Regions from separate parts of the Virgibacillus sp. DJP39 genome, predicted to be linked through region 1. Evidence: riboswitches for the same ligand, from Rfam matches in the RefSeq annotation. Region 1 holds a riboswitch; each other region holds the start of a gene.
The links. A riboswitch is a leader RNA that binds a small molecule or an ion and turns the genes downstream of it on or off. The one in region 1 is predicted to bind thiamine pyrophosphate.

Region 1 (3,140 bases):
TTCAGTTGCTTCATATTCCTTCATATACTTAATTCTTCGTTGTGCTGATGTTTGACTGACTTGTTCATCTGCATGATAGGAAGATCTGACGAGTGGACCGGATTCACAATGCTGGAATCCTTTTTTTAGTGCTATCTCCTTTAGCTCAGCAAATTCATCTGGATGGTAGTATTTTTCAACCTTTAAATGTTTTTTAGTAGGCTGCAGATATTGTCCAATGGTCATTATATCTACATTATGTGCCAAAAGGTCATCCATTGCTTCCATAATTTCCTCTTTCGTTTCACCTAGCCCAACCATGATACTGGATTTTGTAGGTGTCTTAGGTGCAATTTCTTTGACCCGTTTTAGTAACTCCAGGGAACGGTCATACATAGCACGAGCACGTACTTTTTTTGTCAATCTTCGTACTGTTTCAATATTGTGGTTAAAGATATCAGGTTCACTGTCCATCAATGTATGCAGGCTCTCGTAATCACCCTTCATATCAGACGGCAGGATTTCAATTGTACCACCGGGATTTGCTTTACGTATTGCGCGGACAGTTTGCGCAAAAACTGCTGCACCGCCGTCCTTCAAGTCATCTCGGGCTACAGCGGTTACTACAGTGTGCTTTAGACCCATGATTCCCACTGTTTCTGCCACACGTTCAGCTTCGCCCCAGTCAAGTTCATTCGGTAAGCCTGTTTTCACAGCGCAGAAGCGACAGCCTCTTGTACACGTGTCCCCTAGAATCATAAAGGTAGCTGTTTTTCTCTCACTCCAGCATTCGTGGATATTTGGACAGCGCGCCTCCTCACATACGGTATTTAATTTTTTCTCACGCATTAATTTTTTTAGACCAGTGTAGGATTTGTTGGTATTAATTTTCGTTTTAAGCCATTCTGGTTTACGTATGTATTCTTCTTGTTTTGCCACCCGTCACACACTCCTTTGATGATATAAATTCCATTCTTCTACAGAATATTTAGTCCTGGCCAAATCGTGAACTTTTTCCCATTGACTCTCTGTAAGCTTAAGCGGAACAAAGTCCATGTTAAGTCCAGTCTTAAACCCTTTAAGAAATGCTTCCTTTAGGTCCTCGTATGTATGGTTCTTCATGGTGACTTCGTTAATTGTAATTGCTTTCTTAGAAAAAGCATTACGCTTCATTGCTCGAATGTTCTCGTTTGGGAAAATAAATAAATCAAATAACATACTTTTATCAATACTCATTGGAATAGATCCATGCTGCAGAAGAACACCTTGCTTCCGTGTTTGCGCATTTCCTGAAATCTTTTTGCCGTCAACGACCATTTCATAGAAGGCAGGCTTTTCAAAGCAGACATCCGTTCGTTCTGTACTTTTCTTAGGTGTAGCATAATCTGCATGGATTCCTAATTGCTTATACCCTTCTAAGATTCCTTTTGACAAAACATAATAAGCCGCTTGGATGGATGTCGGAATATAGTCCCTGTCTTCTGAAACGACAATACTATAGGTCAACTCATCATCATGCAGCACAGCACTGCCACCAGTCAGGCGACGTACAAATTCACAACCATGACGTTTCACATTGGAAAAATCAATTGAACGTTCAGTATTTTGAAAATGCCCCACAGAAAGACTAGGTTTCGACCAACCGTAAAATCGCAAAGTAGGCGGAATTTCCCCCACACTATGCCAATCAAGCAACAACTCATCCAACGCCATATTAACCGACGCACTACTATAACCCGTATCAATAAAAGCCCAAGTTTCAGAATGACTCAAACAAACACCCCCTCTTGGTGCCAGGCACTTTTACTAGTAACCGGTAAAAGTGCCTGGCACCTCTAATTATTTTACCCAAATAAAAAAACTGCATTCCTTTTGTTATTGGAGTGCAGTCTGTTCGGTTCTGTGTATATACTTGGGTTAAAAATATACACAGTACAGTCAACGACACTTCCTCACGCTAGTATTACCTTAGTTCGAGTATAAGGGTCAGAACACTATTGTTCTTCTCAGCTGTAAATTGCTCCCCTAGTGTTAATATTTAATTTCTACGTCTATCTTAATAAAGCGAAGAGCGAAAGTAAAGGCAATTTAAAAAACTAGCTGTATTTTCCTAGGAGTGTGCGATATACTTAGTGAAATTATCTAGGAGGTAGTACTCATGATTACTTATCCATTTTTAACAAAGGGAAGTACAGTTGGAGTTACTGCGCCGTCATCCGGGCTAGAACCTGAGTTGCATGACATGTTAAAAAAAGCTTGCAAGCGTAGTGAAGAAAAAGACTACCCAGTAGTGTGCGGAGAGACGGTTTGGACACAGGTTAGGGGAAAGTCAGCATCAGCTGAAGTAAGAGCAAAGGAATTTAATCGTATGATGAAAGATAAAACGATTGATTTTATAGTTCCCCCTTGGGGAGGAGAACTGCTTATTGAAATAATTGATAAACTAGAATATAATTCCTTTCAAAAAAAGTGGATACTCGGGTATTCTGACACGAGTGTCTTACTGCTTGCAACGACATTAAAAACAGGCATGGCAACTGCTCATGGTACTAATTTCGTTGATTTACGCGGAGAGTATTCAGATGAAACAACAGCCAAGTGGGAGAAGGTTTTATCAACAAAACAAGGGGATTCCATTAAGCAGTATTCATCTAAAAAGTTCCAAAGAAAATCGGATCATGATAATCCCTCGCCAGAAGTCTTTCATTTAACAGAGCAAACGAAATGGAAGCCGCTTTCAGGTGAATATGCTTTTATAAAAGGTAGATTGTTAGGTGGGTGCATAGATGTAATTAGACATTTGATTGGTACTCCTTATGGAGATATACAACAGTTCCAAGAGGAAACAATCAGTAATGAGCCAATTCTATGGTACTTTGAAAACTGTGAGCTGAATACAACAGATTTAAGAAGGACACTATTTCAAATGAAACTAGCAGGGTGGTTTAAAAATTGCTCTGGTATTATGTTTGGGAGAAGCAGCGCGAATGACCCGGTTGAAAATTATGATGTACTGGATGTTTATAGGGATGTGGAGAACGAACTGAATGTCCCAATAGTTTATGACATCGACTGTGGGCATGTTCCACCACAAGTCACGCTTATTAATGGGGCCTATGCTGAGATTGAAGTGAAGGCAGGCAAAGGACAAATCGAACAAT
Region 2 (3,140 bases), on a different contig from region 1:
AATTGGTTTGGGTTAAACGAAAAATAATCAAGAAGACGAAAGGCAAGATCTTTATCCCACTTTTCATATAACCTTCCAGCTTCATGCAGTATTTCCAAAAGTGTCAATGAAGTAGGAAGATCCATTTGATCATCAATAAAAATTGTGTTAGCTGAAGTTTTGATATTGTTAAATGGCTGTTCCGAAAACACCTTAATATCACCAGAAGTTTTTCGCCAAAATCCAGCAATTATTTTCAGCAATGTAGTTTTTCCTGCTCCGTTAGCCCCGATAAGCCCTGTAATTTTATTTTCTGTAATAGACATGGATATCCCGTTTAAGGCTATCGTTCTACCGTGTTTTTTAGTTAAATTTGTACATTCAATTATATTCACTCAGTTTCCCCCTTACGTTCATTCATGAAAGACTTGATCATGACAACTAGTTCATCCTCGTTAACATTCAAACGTTCCGCTTCTAACACAATCTCTTTTACTAATCCTTTTAGGTTCTTATCCTTTCTTTTTTTCGTGATAATCTCAATTGCATGATCTGCCACAAACTTGCCCAGTCCACGCTTATTAAAGAGTATGTTCTCATCAGAAAGAATATTTAATCCTTTCGCTGCTGTGGCAGGATTTATCGTATACATTTCTGCAAGTGCATATTGCGAATAAACCTTCTCACCCTTTTCAAACGTTCCATTCAAAATCTCTTCCTCAATCCACTCCGCAATTTGTATATAAATTGGTTTCGTGCTGTCTGTGTTAAGAATCAAGTTTAACCCTCTTCCCATCCAAGTTAGTACATTAGTGTTGTAACTTAGTATATTACCATGTGGAAAATAATGCAAGTTCATAATGGTGCCTGGCACCGCCCGAAAAATGTTAATTAATCATGAAAAAGATGCCTCCCAATTGGGGGCACCCTTTACAAGCCCTTATTCTCCTACTTTTATATATTCTCCAACAGGCCATTTTTCACAAGTGTATGCCATTTCCCAGAAGGACAATTCCAATTGGCAGCTTTTACGAAATGCAGATTTCATCTTTTCTCGTTCCGCTGGGCTGGCTTCAGCGGCTAATCGATCCAATATATTGCGCATTTTTAACGTGGTTTCTGCTACCCGTTCATCTGCATAAAAGGAAATCCACGGAAAAAAAGGATGGTCCTTCCTGGGCTGATATTCTTTCATTAGTTCCTGACCAATTTCTAAATACGTCCATGGACATGGCAAAAGCGCTGCAATCACTTCACCAAGGCTTCCCGTGCAAGCATGATACATCATATGTTTTACATAATGGTCTGCTGTTGGTGGGAGCGGATAGCCTTGTAACTCCTCATATTTAACGCCAATTTGCTCACAAAAATTATTATGGGGATGGATTTCACTATTTAACACAAAGTCGACTTGGTCGTTGAAAAAGCTTATATCTTTCCGGTTTTTTGATTTTGAGATTGCAATCCCATAAATATGGATAAAAGCATTTAAGTATTCATAGTCTGCCTTTATATAGTGTGCAAGTGCCTCTTTTGGCACATCCCCTCTTCCAATCGACTGAACAAAGGAATGATTGAAAATCGCTTCATACACATCTTGATTTTCGTTACGTAATGCTTCAGAAAAAGTCATGTAATACCTCCTAAGGAAATGTGTTTGGAAGCTACTAGAAGAAAGATAAAGTAGATAAATAGAGGATACTTCCTCGCTACTTCCCTGCGCTGGCATTATCCAGATCAGGTTCAAAGGGATCAAGGCGTTTCCTTGTCTCAGCATACTGCACCCCTAGTAGTTCCGAAATTTTCTTATGTGTTATTCAATGGACTTACGTTCTTAACCCTAACCATAACTAAGTAACCAATAATTGCTCCTGAAATACTACTCACCAAAAATGATGGTAAGAATATAAATGCACCAAGTGAGCTACCCATTAGTAGATTTGCATATGGTACCGAAAATAGAGAACCAATTATTCCAGTTCCAACCACTTCTCCCACAACAGCAAATATCTTCCGTTTAAATTTCTTATATAATAATCCCGCTAGAAGCGCACCTATCATACCACCAGGAAAAGCAAGCAACGTTCCAAGCCCTAGCATATTACGAATTAACCCAGTCATAAACGCAATAACCACCGCTGGTCCAGGACCCAGTATTATTGCCGCCATTACATTGATTGCATGCTGAGCAGGGTACGCTTTGGCTATTCCAGCTGGAAACCAAAGTAACTGGGCTCCAATTGTACCAAGAGCAATAAACACCGCCATCGTTGTTAAAAGTCTTGTGCTATACACCTATTCACCTCCTTTAAAGATTTTCTAGTGACCCCATCACCCCCCTTAATATAAACAATCATTATTAGTTGAGCACTCTTGTAGCTAGTTCTAAATCACGCGCTGCTTTTTTATAAGTTCCTCCTTGACTAATTGCCGAAATTACCGATATACCAGTCGCTCCTGCATTGATGATTTCTCCTGCATTCTCTTTTTTAATTCCACCAATCGCTACAATTGGAATGGTTACATTCTTACTGATTTCTATTAATCTTTCTATTCCAATCGGCTTAAGTGCGTCCTCCTTAGTAGACGTTCCATGAATAGGTCCAACTCCAAGATAATCTGCACCTTGTTCTTCTGCCAGGATAGCCTCTTCAACAGTTGACACTGAAACGCCCACATACATACCTTTGGGCAAACGCTCTTTCACCTTTATAATATTTTCGTCCTGCTGGCCAATATGAACCCCATTAGCTCTAAGCTTAATAGCCAACTCAATATCATCATTGACAATGAATGGAACGTTGTTTTCAAGGCAAGTATTTCGCAACTCAATTCCTAACGTTAATTTACCAACCCCGCTTTTTGCATTGAGCCCTTTTTCTCTGTACTGAAAGATTGTAATGCCTCCTTCTATTGCTTGCTGCAGTACATGTGCAGGATTTTCAGAAGTGTTCACACTGCCTAGAATAAAATATAAACGAAGGATCTTTTTATCTAGCATCATTTTTCTTCCCTTCTAAGGTGAAGTTTTGAGTAATAGCCTTTGCCTTCACTTCTTCCTCTGTTAACCCATACAACTCATCCAGAAAGGCTGGCAAAAAGCTTCCAGGTCCAGCGCAATTCTCATATGCTAATTCCGCAGCCACCCCGTAGCTGCTTAC
Region 3 (3,140 bases), on a different contig from region 1:
AGCCAGATACCTTGCTCTTCCAGGAGCGGTAAAAGACGATTGATACCGGTTCGAAGTGAGCCATCATAGAAGACTTCTCCAGATCTATTAAGTAAAAGACTGCGGTCAAAGAGATCCATCCAACCGTCTAATTGATGTTCAATGACTATCAGAGCAAAGTCATTTTGTTGTTTCAACTTCTGAATGGTTGCAATCAAATCTTTCGTAGCAAGAGGATCTAAATTTGCAGTTGGTTCATCCAGGATTAGTAAACTCGGTTCCATGGCCAAGATGCAGGCTAAAGCCAGCTTTTGTTTTTGACCACCAGAAAGAGATGCGATATCTGATTTCTTATAGGGTGCTAAGTTAACAAGTGAAAGTGCTTTGTCTATTTTATTTTCCATCTCATCATGTGGAACGTGTATATTTTCCAAGCCAAACGCAACCTCGTCTTCTACTGTAAGCATGCAGAACTGTGTTTCTGGATCTTGAAATACAACACCCACATGACGACTTAATTCACCAGGCTTGTATTCCGTTGATTTCTTACCATTGATCATGACATCGCCAGTCATCGTTCCATCTAATTCACGGGGGTACAAACCGTTTAAACAAAAAGTCAACGTACTTTTCCCGCATCCACTTGGACCCAGTAATAGAAGTGTTTCGCCTCTATTTAATTCAAAGCTAACTTTTGATAAGGTATCCTGATCCAACGGAGTGTCAAATCGTAAGGACAGTTGTTGTACACTTAAAATGAAATCTTTCTTCATGCTGCGCGTTTCTTTCTATGTTCTTTTCCTAAAGCGTAGCTGGACAAGACTCCTGTTTGAGCTAAACCATCGCTTAGGGCCTTTCCGAGTAATCCAGCAAGTAACGCACCGCTTATCATGCGTGCAACAAACATACCTATTACATAAGGAGTAGAAAGGGCAGCAAACCCACTTAGGAAGTAGCCATATGCAAAGCTAAATACAGCTGCACCAACACCGGAAGCCATTAACACCCATGTAGAGTAGTTTTTCCACCTGGTCATTGCAAACGCGGATTCAGCACCTAAACCTTGAATCATTCCAGAAATAATTAGCATTGGACCGACCGCGCTGCCAAGCATAACCTCAATCATAGCAGCAATGGTTTCAGACATGAATGCAGCTCCTGGTTTACGAATAATGTAAGCCGCAATAATAGATACGATAAACCAAATTCCAAATATAAGGTCATAACCAATTGGGCCAAAGAACCCTACAAGAATCTTTCCAACAGGGAGAAATGCTAAATACACAACCCCGAATACAACCGCCAGTGCCGACATGACTACAATTTCTTTAAACCGCCAATTATTCATGTTCACCCACTCCTTTAGTCGATGGACTATTTGCTGAGATTGAGACTGTCATTACGGTATGACTTGACCCACCATCCACTGTCGCATTAAAGACCTGTTCTAATCCATCAAAAATTTTGACCGATTCACCGTCCAAGCGGGTAGAATAATGTGCATGCGAAACATCTACATGCTTTTTCATCGCTTCAATCTGTTCCATAATGACATCCATGTAGTTACCACCACCCAATGGATAAAGAGAAAATTTAGCCGCAGCTGGTTGCTTGATATCACTGACCTGAGGGCTGTTTACGGGTATATCATCTTCTGCCATGTAAACATCTCCCGCAGAGTCTCCTGGACACCCTAATGAATAAGTTGCCTCAAATGCAACATGCTCACCGGTCTTTGCTGCTTGAATATAAATGGATTTCGTCACGTCAAAAACATGGGTTAACCTCCCGCGCACAGTTGTCGTAACATCATCCGTATCCATCCAAACCTTAGAAGTATCCACATTCGCAAGAGCTGCCGTAATAATCTCCACAAACCCATCACTCATCGGATGAATAGAAAAACTACACCCAGCAATACCAGAATCCGAACAATTTTGAACTACCATAATAAAAAACTCCTCCTTTTGCGGTGCCTGGCACTACTAGACAGGTGGGGCACCAAATAAATTTCTACGAACAAAAAAACTGCATCCCCGTGGAATGCAGTCTGTTAGTATGTATGAGAAAATAAAGTAATACACGCTTCGACCACACTTCCCCACGCTAGTATTATCTAGTTCGGGTGCAAAGGGTCAGAACAGAACAGTTCTTCTCAGCCGATTAATCAGCTCCCCTAGTGAAAGGTTACTATGCAGTTTTTCTACTTCTATCTTAACGAGTAAGTTTTAAATTGTAAAGAGGATAAAGAAAAGTCTGGTCTCCTCTTGTTAAAATAGGAACCCTGGCATTAGAGTTGTTTACTGTACAGGAAAGTGCTGCAATTTCCTTAATTGTTAGCATTAGTCCCCATAAGCTTTATTCACCTTGATTGTTTTTGTAAAGCATACCATAATAGTACAATACTTCTTCATAATTTTGAATGATGAAACACAGAATATAATTTATTATAAGCAACATAGCAATAGAGTCTTTTCAATTAATAATACTAGTATAACTACCAAGGAGGAAAAATAAATGAAAGACGGAGTTATTTCATTAGGAGAAGCATTAATAGACTTTATTCCAACTGATGGAACAAACGAAACCTACCATAAGCGTGCGGGTGGGGCGCCTGCCAATGTTGCAGTTGGGATAGCGAGACTGGGAGGAAAATCCACATTTCTTGGGAAAATAGGAGATGATGTATTAGGTCGCTTTTTGCAAAAAACGCTTCATGATTATGGCGTGGATGCTAAACGAGTTCAGTTTTCTGCCGAGACGCGCACAGGTGTCGTATTTGTAACGAATGCAGAAGACGGAGAAAGGAGCTTCGACTTCTACATAGATCCGAGCGCTGATCGGTTTCTCGAGGAATCGGAAATTAACGAGTCGGATTTTAACGACAATAAAATTTTACATATTGGTTCGATTTCTTTAATTAGTAGTCCAGCCAAGGAAGCCACTCACTACGCGGTTAAGCTGGCAAAACAGAATGAAATGATTGTCTCTTATGATCCTAACTTGCGCATAGGTTTGTGGGATTCGGAGCAGAATGCGCGTGAAACAATCAGCAGTATGCTGGGCCACGTTGATATATTAAAAATATCGGAAGAAGAATTGGAGTTTATTACCAGAGAAACAGGTGTGAGTAATGGGGTCGAGGCATTAAGTCAGTTTAA

Region 2: another riboswitch for thiamine pyrophosphate. It lies ahead of tenA (thiaminase II); the one in region 1 lies ahead of ACOI1D_RS06200 (lipoate--protein ligase family protein).
Region 3: another riboswitch for thiamine pyrophosphate. It lies ahead of ACOI1D_RS15845 (YkoF family thiamine/hydroxymethylpyrimidine-binding protein); the one in region 1 lies ahead of ACOI1D_RS06200 (lipoate--protein ligase family protein).

The regions. Positions count from the first base shown of each region.
Region 1 is NZ_JBMERP010000012.1:515-3,654, forward strand. Features, by position in the region: gene lipA (lipoyl synthase) at 1-918, opposite strand, end outside; gene ACOI1D_RS06200 (lipoate--protein ligase family protein) at 922-1,692, opposite strand; TPP riboswitch at 1,912-2,016, opposite strand; gene ACOI1D_RS06205 (S66 family peptidase) at 2,138-3,140, shown strand, end outside.
Region 2 is NZ_JBMERP010000026.1:27,941-31,080, forward strand. Features, by position in the region: gene ACOI1D_RS10490 (ATP-binding cassette domain-containing protein) at 1-374, opposite strand, end outside; gene ACOI1D_RS10495 (GntR family transcriptional regulator) at 371-757, opposite strand; gene tenA (thiaminase II) at 920-1,612, opposite strand; TPP riboswitch at 1,677-1,777, opposite strand; gene thiW (energy coupling factor transporter S component ThiW) at 1,786-2,274, opposite strand; gene thiE (thiamine phosphate synthase) at 2,339-2,983, opposite strand; gene thiM (hydroxyethylthiazole kinase) at 2,970-3,140, opposite strand, start outside.
Region 3 is NZ_JBMERP010000060.1:5,168-8,307, forward strand. Features, by position in the region: gene ACOI1D_RS15835 (ABC transporter ATP-binding protein) at 1-752, opposite strand, end outside; gene ACOI1D_RS15840 (ECF transporter S component) at 749-1,327, opposite strand; gene ACOI1D_RS15845 (YkoF family thiamine/hydroxymethylpyrimidine-binding protein) at 1,320-1,928, opposite strand; TPP riboswitch at 2,061-2,167, opposite strand; gene ACOI1D_RS15850 (aminoimidazole riboside kinase) at 2,497-3,140, shown strand, end outside.